One region of the Metabacillus sp. KJ11-3 genome, then DNA from elsewhere that is predicted to be linked to it. Evidence: riboswitches for the same ligand, from Rfam matches in the RefSeq annotation. Region 1 holds a riboswitch; the other holds the start of a gene.
The links. A riboswitch is a leader RNA that binds a small molecule or an ion and turns the genes downstream of it on or off. The one in region 1 is predicted to bind S-adenosylmethionine.
Positions count from the first base shown of each region.

Region 2: it holds a riboswitch for S-adenosylmethionine, as region 1 does, so the genes downstream of both, mtnW (2,3-diketo-5-methylthiopentyl-1-phosphate enolase) here and AC0L8O_RS17835 (methionine biosynthesis PLP-dependent protein) in region 1, are expected to answer to the same signal.

Region 1 is NZ_CM147865.1:3,587,365-3,595,566, forward strand. It holds gene ltrA (group II intron reverse transcriptase/maturase) at 1-135, opposite strand, end outside; gene AC0L8O_RS17815 (hypothetical protein) at 916-1,230, shown strand; gene AC0L8O_RS17820 (IS3 family transposase) at 1,220-2,158, opposite strand; gene AC0L8O_RS17825 (HTH domain-containing protein) at 2,101-2,559, opposite strand; gene metC (cystathionine beta-lyase) at 2,709-3,896, opposite strand; gene AC0L8O_RS17835 (methionine biosynthesis PLP-dependent protein) at 3,883-5,007, opposite strand; SAM riboswitch class I at 5,363-5,502, opposite strand; gene AC0L8O_RS17840 (hypothetical protein) at 5,632-5,916, opposite strand; partial or broken gene AC0L8O_RS17845 (esterase family protein) at 6,085-6,809, shown strand; gene AC0L8O_RS17850 (YjcG family protein) at 6,894-7,412, shown strand; gene AC0L8O_RS17855 (GNAT family N-acetyltransferase) at 7,413-7,847, shown strand; gene AC0L8O_RS17860 (DUF3231 family protein) at 7,866-8,202, opposite strand, start outside.
Region 2 is NZ_CM147865.1:2,786,415-2,794,616, reverse strand. It holds gene AC0L8O_RS14225 (carbon-nitrogen family hydrolase) at 1-64, opposite strand, end outside; gene AC0L8O_RS14220 (aminotransferase class I/II-fold pyridoxal phosphate-dependent enzyme) at 167-1,342, shown strand; SAM riboswitch class I at 1,403-1,514, shown strand; gene mtnW (2,3-diketo-5-methylthiopentyl-1-phosphate enolase) at 1,726-2,967, shown strand; gene AC0L8O_RS14210 (2-hydroxy-3-keto-5-methylthiopentenyl-1-phosphate phosphatase) at 2,964-3,626, shown strand; gene AC0L8O_RS14205 (methylthioribulose 1-phosphate dehydratase) at 3,623-4,243, shown strand; gene AC0L8O_RS14200 (1,2-dihydroxy-3-keto-5-methylthiopentene dioxygenase) at 4,288-4,830, shown strand; gene abc-f (ribosomal protection-like ABC-F family protein) at 4,851-6,554, opposite strand; gene cbpA (cyclic di-AMP binding protein CbpA) at 6,932-7,570, shown strand; gene AC0L8O_RS14185 (divergent polysaccharide deacetylase family protein) at 7,617-8,202, opposite strand, start outside.

The DNA of each region.
Region 1 (8,202 bases):
CTTGTTCTCTCTCAGATATTGTTTCAGTTCATTGACCGTTATTCCATCGACCCCACTAGCACCTTTGTTTTTATATACACGCAAGTAGGCTTCATTCATATTTTGATTACTTAGAATTTGTTCTAAAAGTTCCACACTCGTTTCTCCTTTCCTCTCACGTAGTAAGTGATAGCTCCATTTTGGTTATCCTTTGAGGTACTCTCATACTTTCACCATTAACACATTCGGAGTATGTCACTTACGCATTCGTGGTGTTGAAACACTATAAATTGTTCAGCCCTTCATGAAATTACTTCACTACTATGGCTTCTGCTGACTTCTTGCGGCTAACCTTTTTCGACTGTACCCTTTGTACATCCGCAAGATCTCCCAGGGTAAGACAACCATCTTTCCTCTTTTACTCGCCTGATCTACTTTACAAAGTTACGCACATCTTTTGGACTTTAACTTGTTTGGGAGTCTTATCCCTTTGTAAAGCCTTAGTATCAGATTTCTGTTCGTCGAGCCAAGATTTTATTCCACGCTTCCTCCAGCCCTTATCTCACGATAAGTACCTTGCGCTTCCTTAGTGGTTGGTCGATGTGTACCCCCACAGTGGACTTTCACCACCTAGATAGTTGCCATGCCTGGCACACCAAAAGAAAGAGCTAACCTCAATGAAGTGGTCCCTATGTCAAGGACACTTTGAAAAAAAGGCCTTAAATTTTGAGAATTAATATCGTATTCTTCCGTTAAGGAGGAGATACGACAAAAGAACCAGTAACTCTTCTGCCTTTAGAAAGTTACTGGTTCTTAAATTTTATCCGTGTCTTAAAATTATTTATGAATAGATGTTTTATAAAGTCAATTGATAGCTTTCGCGTATTTATGCTGGGAGAAAGTGTTCCTTGTTACATTCAGAGGTATTGTAAACAATTGGATGACTCAAAATGGCAGTGGTTTTATGTACAGATGTCGGAACCTGTTACCTTTGTTACTGACATGGCTTATCTTTTCTACGTACTAAAATGGATCCTAAAGTATGATTTTGACGATTTATCCTATGCTGTGTATTTTCAAGATATTATGGATCCCGAAAGTAATCCTCAATCACTAATCAAAGATGAGTGGTTACCCGTTCTACGGAATCGATACGGGCAGCGCTTGAAGAAAGAATTATACGAAATCCATTATAGCTTGAATGAAGAATCGGACAATGACGTCAATGTCGATGATTCTGTCATATTTTAAGTGGATATTCACCTGTTTTCAGATATTCTGCATATTGGTTAGGGGAGAGCTTTGCTAGTTTCCATTGATACCGGTCATTATTATAATAATCTATGTAGTTATCAATCTCCTGACGGAGATCTGTATAACTACCACAGTTTTTCAAATTGATTTCATCCTTCATATGCCCAAAAAATGATTCCTGCGGTGCGTTGTCCCAGCAGTTACCACGTCGGGACATGGATTGCCTAAGTTCCTTATCTTTTAACAGTTGGCGGAAAGAGATGCTTGTATAATGACATCCTTGGTCAGAATGGACAATGGCATCAGTTTCTAAGCTATCACCGTGGTTTTCTAGTAGGATTTTGATTGTTTCTAATACAAAATCGACTTCAAGTGACTCACTTGGAACGTACGCCAGCACCTGTTTCGTGAAGGCATCCTTTATGACGGAAAGATAAGCCTTACGGCCATTATTGTAATAAAGATATGTTATATCTGTAAGGAATATTTTCCCGGCACCATGCTTTTCAAATTCCCGATTTACTATATTTTCTGATATGGTATCTGTCTTCAATGCTTTAGCCATTCTTCTGTAGGGGTTTGCTTTTCTGATTGGACAAAACAAATTGAACTTTTTCATTAGGCGGCTGATTTTCTTTTGATTCATCCTTAAGCCCATATGCAGAAGGCGCATATATATACCGCGTCTACCTTTGTCATATCCACGAAATCGATAAGCTTCCAAAATTAATTCAAAATCCTTTTTATCCTGCTCATCTTTATTTCTGCGTTTATCTGCGGACTTAAGCCAGTTGTAATAACCACTTCTAGACACACCTGCCATTTCACAAAGCCAATTGATATTAAGCTCATTATTATCTCTCAGAGTCATTTCTTCGATGAGTCTGAATTTTTCTTCTGGCGTTGCTTCTGGTTTTCCTTCCATTCTGCCTGTCTGTCTAGAAATTCTGTTTTTTTTAGAAATTCATTCTCTTGTTTTAGGTACCTTATTTGATGTTCCAAACGTTTTATTCGATCCGTATTTGATAATTCCTTAATGGAATGACGACCAGAATTTTTACCTCTCATGTCTTGATAGCCATCTATTCGTTCTGCATAATCTTTAACTCTTTGAACTAGACTGTCCTTTCTTCTTTTCCCTAAAAGAGTAGGATCAATTTCCATATCACGCAGAATAGCCGATGGTCCTTTTCCAGATTGGTATTCCTGATAAAATCGTTCTTTAAATTCTTTTGTGTAAGATATACTTGAATCACTTACTTTTTCGATGAAAGGATTGGACAGTAGCTGTTTTTGTTGTTCTTCTGAAAATTTGTTTTTCCCCATTTTACACCCTCACCTATTTGAATAATTAAAATATAACAAAAAAAAGACCCTGCAAAACAGAGTCAGTAAAAAATTCAAGGACAAGCCTCTTTTTTAAAACTGTCTATTTTATAGGGTCCATTTTACAAAAAGTTAGCTCTCTTCTTAACTTATGCATTCACATTTTCCTTCTTCTTCACAGTCGGAAGCTTCTCCAATGCTGCATCAAAATCCTTAATTAAGTCATCCACCTTTTCTAACCCTACACTTAATCGAAGCAATCCATCAGAAATCCCACGTTTTTCACGTTCAGCTGGCGGCATTGCTGCATGCGACATTTTTGCCGGATAGGAAAGAATTGATTCAACCGCTCCTAAGCTTACAGCGAAAACAGGAAGCTCAACATTCTCCACCAACGTTCTTACTGCATCTCCATCCGCTAGTTTAAATGATAAAACCGCACCAGGTCCGTCTGCTTGATATCGCTGTGTATCATGTCCCGGATGAAAGCTTAAGCCCGGGTAGTATACTTCAACCACCTTTGGATGGTCAGCTAAAAACTCAGCGATCTTTAATGCGGAAGCTTGTGATTGCTGCAATCTTACATGCAATGTTTTTAACCCTCTAAGAACTAACCATGCATCCTGCACACCAAGAACTGCTCCGAATGCATTTTGTAGTTTATATAAGCGATCCCCAAGCTCAGGGTCTTTTACAACCGCAAGTCCTGCAAGTACATCACTATGACCTGCTAAAAACTTCGTTGCACTATGAAGCACAACATCCACACCAAGCTCTAATGGTCTTTGAAGTTCTGGTGTCAAAAACGTATTATCTAAAAAGGTTAAACAATTATTGGCTTTTGCTAAATTCACAATACCTTGAATGTCCGTTACCTTTAACAACGGATTTGAAGGTGTTTCCATATAGATCACTTTCGTATTTGGTCTAATTTCAGATGCAACCTGATGAAGATCTGTCATATCAACAAATGTATGCTCAATTCCAAAACGAGTTAATACATCTGTAATAATCCGAAATGTCCCGCCATATACATCCTCGGTGACCAATACGTGATCACCTTGCGATAATAATAAGAATGCTGTTGAAATAGCAGCCATTCCTGAAGAAAATGCCAACCCTCTTGATCCACCCTCTAATTCTGCGATAGCTTGTTCCAAAGCTTCGCGTGTCGGATTTCCTGAACGGGCATAATCATACTTCCCAAACTCATCAATATTAAATTGATGAAAGGTGGAAGAATGGTGAATAGGCACACTTACCGATCCTGTGCTATGATCCACCTTTGATTCATTATGAAGTAGTTTTGTTTGAAATGACCAATTATGATTGCTCAACTGCTACAGCTCCCTTCATTGCTTTAAATGCTTGTGTAAGATCTTCTATAATATCTTCCGCATGCTCAACACCTACTGAAAAACGCAATAACTTGTTACAGACACCATTTGCAATGCGAATTTCTTCAGGTATGTCCATATGTGTTTGGGTAGCCGGGTACGTAATGAAACTTTCAATACCACCTAAACTTTCTGCAAAACAAATGGTTTTCAAGTTTTTAAGGAATGGATTTACCCATGCTTCATCCTGCAAACGGAAAGAAAGCATTCCACCTTTTCCCGGATAAAGAACATCGAGTACATCAGGATGCTCCTCTAAAAATTGTGCAACCTGCTGAGCATTTTGCTGGTGCTGTCTCATACGAAGAGATAATGTTTTCATCCCTCTCATTAATAACCATGAATCGAATGGAGATAACACCGCTCCGATCGCATTTTGGTGCTGAAAAAACTCATCACTCAGTTCCTGCCCTTTGGTTACAACTAAACCGGCAAGTACATCATTATGTCCGCCTAAATATTTTGTTGCACTGTGAATCACAATATCAGCACCAACTAATATTGGTGTTTGAAGAACAGGAGTATAGAAGGTATTATCCACAATCACTAAGATCTCATGTTTTTTTGCAATTGCTGCTAATTCCTTTATATCTGTTTCCTGCATTAATGGATTTGTTGGTGTTTCAATAAATAGTGCTTTTGTTTTTTCATTGATTAACTTTTCTGTTTCCGCTGGATTTGTGAAATCATCGTATTGAAAAGATAGTCCGTACTTTCTCCACTCTCTTTCAAATAATCGATATGTTCCACCATATAAATCAGATGAGACGATTAGTTCATCTCCACTTTGAAATAAAGCCATGATCGTTTGGATGGCAGCCATTCCCGAGCTGAAAGCAAATCCCCGATCACCATGCTCTAAGTCAGCAATTGCCTGCTCTACAAGCAATCTGGTTGGATTTCCTGTACGTATATAATCAAACCCTGTTGATTCTCCAATCCCTGCATGACGATATGCTGTAGAAAAATAAACTGGAGGGTTTACAGTACCTGTTACATTTTCACTTCTGTTACCAATTTGGGCTAATTTCGTTTCAATTCGTTTGCTCATGTTTGTCACTCCTAAAGTTTGAATTAATCATTATGGACATGAGAGAAAGCGTTCCTTATCTTCTAAGGCAAAATAAAAAGTCTTCCCCGTTAAGAAGAAGACTGTGTTGTTTTGAGTGCGCTTCTTCTTATCTCTCAAGCATAAAGCTGGTGTGGCTTGCTGGATTTAGCACCTTGGCACTCGTGGAAGATCTTTCGTAAAATCTGTTAGCTTAATATTTACTTATGAACTTAGAACCTACTTAATTTGTTTAAGTGGGTTTTTAGAAGCACGCAATGCTTGCGGCTTGCGATGCAAGCCAGCGACAGATGATGAAAAATGCTTCGAACAAACAAAATCGCTTTGTTCGCTTCATTTTTCATCATCTGTCGGTGCTTTTAAAAACCAACATAGGTATATTCTAAGAAAATAAATATCAATCACCAGATCTTCACTCGTTATGAACCGGTTGCTGAGGCTTCATAGGGCCAGTCCCTCTGCCTCTCTTGATAAGAAATATATGAAATTGTTTGGTTTACTTTTTTTACTACTTTACATGATTCGAGTTTAGAATGCAATACAATTATTGTAATAGTTTGATTTGTATAATTATTCGAACGTAAAAAGCCGACGTTTTGTCGGCTTCTACTTAGATTTCGATTTTTCATTAAAATAATTAACAGAGTACATAGATCCTTCTGCAACCATTGAATTATCTTCTATATCATAAGGATCGGGATGTCCGGCTTTTTCCATAACTGGTTCTTTCCTAGATAAAAGGATTTTTGCTTTATTTTTTATACGCTGAATTCCATAATTCATTTTATCTTTTCGTTTCTCATCTTTTAATAAATAAGAAGTAACACCTATTGTCGATAGCGCAACACCGGATAAAACCACTGTCCTCTTTGATAAGGCTTGTTTTTTCATTGTGATTCTCCTTTCACTCTTTTTTAATAGGTTTACCATGTACATTCCCTTGTCCCATTTTTTCAAACCTTTTTTCTCTATCTTTCTATTTGCATTTTTAAGGATGAATCCACTCAGGCGTGTTAAAATAGAAAATGGTTTCAAACATATACATTAAGGAGGGAAATGATGAGTAAACAAACAGGTATTATAAAGGAGCGTTCCTTTTTTTCAGCATCTTTAGAGGAAGAAGTAACATTGCTTATTTATCTTCCGGAAAATTTTTCTCCTTTATATAAGTATAGTTTGTTAATTGCACAGGATGGTCAGGATTATTTCAAGCTGGGCCGGGTTGGCAGACAACTCGAAGCACTCATGAAAGAAGAAGAAATTGAGAATGTTATTGTTGTAGGAATTCCATACAAAGATGTCGATGACCGCCGAGATAAATATCATCCTGATGGAGTTAAGGTTAAGCAGTATATACGTTTTCTTGCACATGAGCTTGTTCCATATTTGGATGAAGAATTTCCAACCTACCAAATTGGCTACGGCCGTGCTCTTATCGGGGATTCTTTAGGGGCATCCGTTTCCTTGCTGACAGGCTTAATGTATCCAAATATTTTTGGTAAACTTATTTTGCAATCCCCATTTGTTAATGATGGTGTATTGGAAGCAGTTGAAAACTTTACTTCATCTACCCGTCCAATTGTTTATCATCAAATCGGAAAGAAAGAAACAGCTGTAAAAACAACTCATGGTGAGATCCTTGATTTTGTGACACCAAACCGCAAGCTTGCAGAAGCGATTGAAAAAAAGGATTTTCATACACCTATGAAGAATTTGATGGCGATCATACATGGAAGTATTGGCAGCCTTCTTTAACGCCGATTTTCAAGCAAATATTTGAGTAATTTTCAGACACATCATACGTACATATGTTTATTTTCAAAAATTTGATATACTAACATTACAATGACTCGTTAGGAGGGAATGACATGAAATACGGAATTGCCCTTTTTCCATCTAAAAAACTACAGGATCTTGCCAATTCATATCGTAAACGATATGACACGAATTACGCTTTAGTTCCACCGCATTTAACGTTAAAAACAGCATTTGATGCAGATGATACTGAAATTAAAGCTATCGCAAAAGAGTTACGTGACATCGCTAATGCAACAAAACCTTTGCACATTTCCATTAAGAAGGTAAGCTCTTTTTCACCTGTGAATAACGTCATTTATTTAAAAGTAGACCCGACAGATGAGCTTAAAGCTCTCCATGAAAAGCTGCATACAGGATCACTGAATAGCAATCCGGAGTATGCATTTGTTCCACATATAACAATTGGTCAAAAACTATCAGACGACGAACATTCAGATGTGTTGGGAAATCTTAAAATGTTGGACATTCGTCATGAAGAGGTTATTGATCGTTTTCACCTTTTATACCAATTAGAAAACGGTACTTGGACTGTCTACGAAACATTTTTACTCGGAAAGGAAAGCGAATAATTGAACATACAACAAGTCACAACAAAAGAACAACTAGATGATGCATTTTCAGTACGATACACTGTTTTTGTAGATGAACAACAAGTTCCAGTAGAAGAAGAAATTGATCAACTTGAAGATGAGGCAACACATGTCGTGCTATATGATGACAACCAAAAGCCTGCCGGTGCAGGACGGGTGCGAGTTGTTGACGGCATAGGCAAACTTGAAAGAATCTGTGTTTTATCAACAAGCCGCAAAAACGGCGCCGGCCGAATGATTGTTGAAAAATTAGAAGAAATTGCAACACAGCAAGGTGTAAGCAAACTAAAGCTTAACGCACAAACACATGCAATTCCTTTTTATGTGAAGTTAGGCTATGAGGTTGTGTCTGATGAGTTTATGGACGCAGGTATTCCTCATGTGACGATGATCAAGGAAATAGAAAAAAGCTAACATTGGGTTAGCTTTTTTCTATTTATCCTTCTTTACAAGCTTTTTGCGATCCTTCAAACCCGGCGGCTGCTCCAGCCAATTGTTATTTATCATAATATCCGCGCCAGTTTTTGCAAAGTCTGCAATTTCTATAGATAACCTTTCATAATTTACTGCCAAATCCGCTCGTTGACTTGCTACTGCCGCTGTTGCGTAATTACCTGAACCTGCTGCACTAAGCAATGACATTTGGAACATCATTAATTTATCTGAGTAAGTTTGTGATGTCGAATCACTTACACAAACATCCGGAGAACCAGGTGCTAGGATATCACTTTCAGCCAATGTTTTCGTAAAGATTTTTACATGTTTTTTT
Region 2 (8,202 bases), 800 kb from region 1:
GATAATTAAAGTCTGGATCACCGAATTTAATGTCTAATTGAATACATGTAATGATAGATTTCATTTTGTTCACACTTTCATTATAAAATTTTTACTTTACAAGTTGTTACTAACAATATATGATTTGTGACTAGAATTTCAAGAATTTTTTGAGTAGGTGCTAAAAATGAAAATATATAAGCAATCAGAATTATTAACTTCATTACCAACGCAGTTTTTTGCAAGTCTTGTTGAAAAAGTTAACGATATTATGGAACAAGGACATGATGTGATTAATTTAGGGCAGGGAAATCCTGATCAGCCAACACCGGCACATATCGTAGAAGCGATGGAAAAGGCAGTGCAGAATCCTAATTACCACAAGTATTCTCCGTTTCGGGGTCAGACCTTCTTAAAGGAAGCCGTCTCTCTTTTTTACAAGAGAGAGTATGGAGTGGATGTTGATCCGCAATCAGAGGTGGCCATTCTTTTTGGAGGAAAAGCAGGGTTAGTTGAGGTTCCTCAATGTCTTCTCAATCCGGGGGATGTTGTGCTTGTACCAGATCCAGGTTATCCTGATTACTGGTCAGGTGTAGAATTAGCTCGGGCAAAAATGGAAGTAATGCCTTTGTTGGAGGAAAATAAGTTTTTACCGGATTATAAAAGTTTGCCAAAAGATGTCGTAAAACAAGCAAAATTAATGTTCATTAACTATCCGAATAATCCCACTGGAGCAACAGCATCAGCAGAATTTTTCGAAGAGACTGTTCAGTTTGCAGATGACCATAATATTTGTGTTGTTCATGATTTTGCATATGGTGCGATTGGCTTTGATGGGAAAAAACCGAAAAGTTTCCTACAAACAAAGGGTGCGAAAGAAGTTGGAATTGAAATATACACATTTTCTAAAACATTTAATATGGCCGGTTGGAGGGTTGGATTTGCAGTAGGTAACCCATCTGTTATTGAGGCGATAAACTTGCTGCAGGACCATATGTATGTAAGTGTATTTAGTGCAATCCAAGAAGCGGCTGCACATGCTTTATTAAGTCCGCAAACATGTGTAGAAGAATTAAATGAATTATATGAGTCTAGACGAAATGCATTAATAGAAGCATGCCTTGATATCGGGTGGAAAGTAACCGCACCAGCTGGATCGTTTTTTGCATGGCTACCTGTACCAAAACAATTTGAATCTTCTCAAGAATTTTCGGATTTTTTGCTTGAGAATGCCCATGTTGTTGTAGCACCAGGTGTTGGATTTGGAGAGTATGGTGAAGGGTATGTGAGGGTTGGTTTACTTACATCTGAAGAAAGATTAAAAGAAGCAGTTGAGAGAATAAAGAAATTAAATATTTTCTAATCTTGACAGATTATATTTTGTTCTGTCATAATCTTATTAATTTAATATATTGAACGTTCGTTCTTATCAAGAGCAGGTGGAGGGACTGGCCCGATGAAGCCCGGCAACCGACTTAAACATTACAATGTTAAGCACGGTGCTAATTCTTGCAGCATAAGCTGATAGATAAGGGAAATTGCTTTATACATTTGTACGTACAAAAAGCTCCTTTGATCTATTCAAAGGGGCTTTTTTAGTATTAATTTTAAATCCGTATATGAAACGAAATGTTCAAGATTTACAGAAGGAATCAAATGGCATAGAGTAATAAAAGATGTTAAAATTAGTATGATTAATAGAAAGATTCAGATAATGTCAGATGTATTGAGAAAGTAGGGTTATCAGTGAGTGAAGTTATTGCTACATACCTTGTACACGATCCAAAAGGTAATTTAAACAAAAAAGCCGAAGGCATTGCATTGGGTTTAACGGTTGGTTCATGGACCGATCTTCCATTGCTTGAGCAAGAACAATTAAAAGCCCATAAAGGTCGTGTATTAGAAGTCAGTCAGCTTGATAGTTGTGAAAAAACAAATCAATTTTTAGGGAAACATGTTACAAAAGGAATCATCAAAATTGCTTATCCAAGCGTAAATTATAGCCATGATATACCAGCCATTTTAACAACTGTTTTCGGAAAATTATCTCTTGATGGGGAAGTGAAGCTTCTTGATTTAGAGTTATCTGAAGAGGTGAAGAAAGCATTTCCAGGTCCAAAATTCGGTATACCTGGGATCCGTGACTTGGTAGGAGTTTATGATCGACCACTACTAATGAGTATCTTCAAGGGTGTCATTGGTAGAGATCTTGTTTACTTAAAAGACCAATTGAAGCAGCAAATATTGGGTGGAGTTGATTTAGTAAAGGATGATGAAATCCTCTTTGAGAATCCTTTAACACCTTTTGATGCTAGAATTGCAGCTGGTAAAGAAGTATTACAACAAGTATTTGAAGAAACAGGACGTAAAGCATTATACGCGGTAAACTTAACAGGAAAAACATTTGAGCTGAGAGACAAAGCGAAAAGGGCCACTGAGCTCGGAGCCAGCGTGTTGCTTTTTAATGTGTTTGCATATGGTTTGGATGTAATGCAAAGTTTAGTGGAAGATCCGGAAATTAATATACCGATTATGGCACATCCGGCTGTTAGTGGTGCTTCAACAGCATCAAGTTTGTATGGGTTTTCCAGCTCTTTACTATTAGGAAAACTAGTTAGAATGTCTGGTGCTGATTTCTCTTTATTTCCATCTCCATATGGAAGTGTTGCTTTAGATCGAAATGAAGCGCTCGGAATTGCGGAATACTGTTTGAAACAAGAAGGGCTAAAGCAAGCATTCCCGGTTCCGTCTGCAGGTATTCACCCAGGATTAGTCCCCTTATTAGTGAACGATTTTGGAATCAATTCTGTGATTAATGCCGGTGGCGGTGTACACGGACATCCAAATGGAACAATTGGTGGGGGACAAGCCTTCCGAGCAGCGATAGATGCTGCCCTTTCAGGTAGTTCCTTAAAGCAAGCTGCCGAAACAAGTGAGAACCTTAAGCTTGCCATTGATCTTTGGGGTGCAAAAGAGGTAAGCAAATGAGTGACACAGTAATTATTTGTGACTTTGACGGGACAATCACTGAGACAGACAACATTATAGCTATTATGAAAAAGTTCGCTCCACCTGAATGGAATGCTCTTAAAGAAGGGGTTTTATCCCAGGAAATCTCCATAAAAGAAGGAGTAGGCAAGATGTTTCAATTACTTCCTTCTTCATCAAAGGCGCAAATTGTGGATTATATCCTTAATCATGCTGAAATCCGATCAGGCTTTAGTGAGTTCGTTCAATATACAATCGATAAAAATATTCCACTTTATATTGTCAGTGGAGGAATTGACTTTTTTGTTTATCCTCTTCTTCACGGATTAGTTCAAGAAGATCAAATTTATTGTAATGTGGCTAATTTTTCTCATGAAAAAATAGTAATTGAATGGCCAAACAGCTGTGATGATTTATGTGCAAATGAATGTGGATGCTGTAAGCCGTCTCTTATTCGTCAGCTTACAAATGAGAATCAGAAGAAGATCGTAATAGGTGACTCAATAACAGATTTACAGGCTGCAAAATTGGCGGACTTTGTGATTGCCAGGGATCTGTTATTAAAAAAATGTATAGATTTAGAGTTACCACATCAGTCCTTTACTACATTTTATGAAGTGGTGAACATTTTGGATCAGTTTGAGGAGGTGAGTGTGTGAGTTTACTAGAACAACGCTGGGATGAACTAGCTGATATAAAAAGAGTGCTAGCTAAGAGAGAGTGGTTCCCGGGAACAAGTGGTAACTTGGCTATAAAAGTGAATAGTGATCCTATTTCGTTTCTTGTTACGGCAAGTGGAAAGGATAAAACAAAGGAAACGAGCGAAGACTTTTTGCTTGTAGATAGCACCGGTCAGCCGGTCCATGACACTCACTTAAAGCCATCAGCTGAAACGCTGTTACATGTTGAAATATTTAATAACACGGATGCTGGCTGCAGCCTTCATGTCCATACAGTCGATAACAATGTCATTTCCGAACTGTATGGTGATAATGAAAAGATCACGTTTAAAGGTCAGGAAATTATAAAAGCTTATGGTTTGTGGGATGAAGATGCAGAGTTTACGATTCCAATCATTTATAATCATGCTCACATTCCTACATTAGCAAAAGAGTTTAGTGAATATGTTAAAGGTGATGCAGGTGCAGTCCTTATTCGTAATCATGGTATTACTGTATGGGGAAGGGATGCATTAGAAGCGAAAAAATTCTTAGAAGCTAGTGAATTTTTGTTTTCCTATCATCTTAAATTGATGGCTTTGAAAGCAGTGCGCTAAAAATGAATGTTATATAACAATTTAATATATTGGAGGAGAAAAGAATGGCAGTTATTAAAGTAAGAAACACAAAAGAAGTTATAGAAGGTCAAGAGAAGGTTTCTTCATTTCTAGAAAAACAAGGTGTTTTATATGAGCATTGGGATATGAGCAAACTTCCATCACATTTAGTTGAAAAATTCGTTCTAAATGATGAAGAAAAATCAGAAATATTAACAACTTATAAAGCGGAAATTGAAGATTTAGCTGAAAGAAGAGGATACAAGACTTGGGATATCGTGGCATTATCAGATGCGACACCAAACCTAGAAGAGCTATTAAAGAAGTTTGAAAATGTTCATACACATACTGAGGATGAGGTTCGTGCAATTACTGCGGGGCATGGGATTTTTATTATCAAAGGTGACGAGCAAACAGGATATTTTGATGTAGAGTTGGAAGCGGGAGATGTTATATCTGTACCAGAAGGAAATCCTCATTTCTTTACATTAATGGAAGATCGTCAAGTTGTAGCTGTTCGTTTATTTATTGAAACTGAGGGATGGGTGGCACATCCTTTTAAGGAAGAGCAAGAATTAACTAAATAAGACGAAAAAAAGCGGAGATTTTATTTCTCCGCTTTTTTTAATAAGTGTTGTTTTTTCTTTGTTAACTTTAGAAATTCTTGATCTAATATTGCATATTTTTCAGAATCCGGTGTTAATAAGCTAAGCTCACCAAGTACCGCAGAAATTTCTGTGTTCACTCTCAATAATTCTTCTTCTATTTCCTTTTGGCTAGAAGAAATAGATTTTTGAGGTGTAGTTCGTTTCTTCTCATACTCTTCAATCGACATTTCTATACGTTTAATTTTTTTATCCTCGAAAACTAACAGTTTATCACAAACATGTTGTAAAAAATAGATATCATGAGAAACGATAAGAATGGTTCCGGAAAAATCTTTTAATGTTTTTTCTAATTGATTTCGGCATGCTAAATCTAAATGATTTGTCGGTTCATCCAGGATTAAGAGGTCGTATTCATTAACTAGCATGTTTGTTAATTTAATTCTTGTCCGCTCTCCCAGACTTAAAGTTCCAACTCGTTGACTCAGTTTTTCTGCGTCCATTCCCATATTTGCCAGAGTTGTTCTGGCTTTAAGTAGTTGTGTCCGGTCTGAGATCTGTAATGCTTCTAAACCTGTTTGCGAGATATCCATATCTGCAACATCCTGACTTAAACTTGCGATGTTAAGTGAGGAGCTAATAGTTAAATTACCTGATGTGATTGTTTCTTTTCCCCTTAACATATTTATTAATGTTGTTTTCCCTGAACCATTTGGTCCATAAATACCAATTTTTTCTCCATGCTTAATATAAAAATGACTTTGCTGAAACAACATTCTTGTTTGATACTTTTTCATAAGGTCTTTTGCCTCAATGATACGGTTTCCTCTTTTTTCGTTTGCTTTAAATTGAAATGCAATGTTTTTCTCTTCAGAAGGTTTTTCAACCTTATTTTTTTCTAATTCACTTTTTAGTCTTTTCATTTTTGACTTCATTGCACGATCTATTTTCTTCGCTTTCACACCATGGAATTCTTTCATTCCTTCTTGATCACGCATTGTACGGTGAGCTTTTCCTGCCCAATGTTGTAATTGCTCCATTTGAGCTTCAACTCTTGCGATATCCTTTTGCTGGCTATGATAGTGATGGAATTGAACGTCTCTGCGTTTCTTTTTCTCATTAAAGTAAGAAGTGTAATTTCCTTCATAAGTTGTAAGATGTCCGTTCTCCAGGTCAAAAATATGACCAACAGTTTGATCTAAAAAGTAACGATCATGAGAAATGACAACGATAGCTCCTTTGAAGGTTTTAAGTTGTTCGATTAACCAATTAATTCCTTGAAAATCCAGATGGTTCGTAGGTTCGTCAAGTAAAAGGATATGTGGATGACATGACCAAACTTCAGCTAAAGCAATTTTAAGTTTTTCACCCCCACTTAAATGTGAGAGGCGGTCATGATCCCACGATTGGTATTTTGAAAGTCCTAATTCACTTGTCTTTTCTAGAAATTCACTAGAAGGATGTAACATTTCTGCTGATTGAAAATCGACGGATTGCTTTAAATAACCAATTTTAAGTGAGGGAGCTTTTACGATTGTGCCGCTATCAGGCTCTATTCTGCCGTAAATCAAGTTGGCAAGTGTTGATTTTCCTGCACCATTTATACCAACTAACCCAATTCGATCTTGGTTTTTTATTTCAAAGGAAACATCGTTTAAAATCTGTAGATCACCAAAATGTTTGTGAATATTCCGTACTGTAAGCATAAAAAAACCTCCCTAGCCCTAGAGAGATCATTCTTTTAAAAATACATATGCATATGAAAAAAGGCTTCTGATATGGAAGAACATATCAAAAAGTTTCATAAGGGATGTATAATGTTGAAGAATGCAGACTAATCCAATTTCTCTAGGTAATATTAAGATTCAATAAATAAATGAATAATAATAGCCTGAAAAAAAGATTAGAACTTCATTGTCTCAACATTCACCCTTTCCGTTTTTATTACTATTATTATATGTAACAGGAAAAGAAAATGCAACACCATATCATATACATGGAAAACGGATATTTTCAAATGCCCTTTACTATTAAGTAGGGCTATGATAAGTTTTTATCAATTACACTTCAAGGGGGCTGTGTTATGAAAGTTCGCTATCATTATGTGAACAAAGCTGAAGTTAAATATTGTGAAAGTCAATGGACTGTCAAGGAAGCATATGAATATTTAAAGGAAGCAGGGTATAGGTCAATACCCGTTTTAAAGGATGATGGGAAAACATTTGTTGGTTTCATCTATAAAGTCCATTTATTGGAGCATTTTGTTGAACATAATGGAAAGGAAACAGATCAAATTGAGCCATTCATTAAAAATCAAGATGCATACATATTTGAAGACGATTCTTTCTTTAAAACATTTTTATCCATTCGCCGGTTGCCTTTCCTAGCTGTCATCAATGAACAAAATGAATTTTCCGGTATTATTACTCATTCAAATATCATGGATGTATTAGAAGATTCTTTCGGAATGAAAACCGGGGGAGTTCTTTTAACAGTTGGTACGAAGGAGCATAAAGGTGCAATAAAGGATTTAGTAACTGCTGTAAAAGATATTAATATCGAAGGTTTGTTAACATTAGATAATGGTGATGAGTATATTAGAAGGATCATTTTAAATTTATCTGGAGATTTATCTGATCAAAAACTTCAAAAAGTCGTGAAGAAATTAGAAGACAAAGATTTTCGTGTAACTGCAATCGACCGCATTGCCAAAACAAATTAATAACCAAGGGATTGTTCGAATATAGAACAGTCCCTCTTTTTTTCTATTATTGAAAATTTGTCACGTCTTCTGGATGAAGAAATAATTCTGATAGTGTAACCGCTTTTGCTTTCTCTTTGACCTTTGGTACATACTGTCTTAGGACTGCTGCTGTTTTATCTCCGGCAATTCCAACATGACCAATTGCTATAATTTCAGTATCATCCTCAATCCTGTTTAATAATAAATTTGCTTGCCTAACAATATGACTTGTCGTATATTGTTCATCAAAAAATAATTCGTTTTCAAGGTAGGGGACACCTAACTCACTTGCCAATTTTTCAACAACACTTTTTCCAGTTGTTTTACTATCTAAGTAATATAAACCTTTCTCCTGACATACTTCCAAAATGATTCTCATAATTCGTGAATCAGCTGTAATTTTTGACCCCATATGATTATTCATTCCAACAGCATGGGGAACATCTTCTATAGCTTTTATGACTCTATCCCGTACTTCTTGATCTGATAAATTACTTGTAATTGCACCTGGTCCTAGCCAGCTCTTTTTTCCATGTAATGGTTCCATTGGAAGGTGAAGAATCACTTCATCCCCTTTTTGATGTGCAAGCTCTGCATCTTTTTTCGTGGTT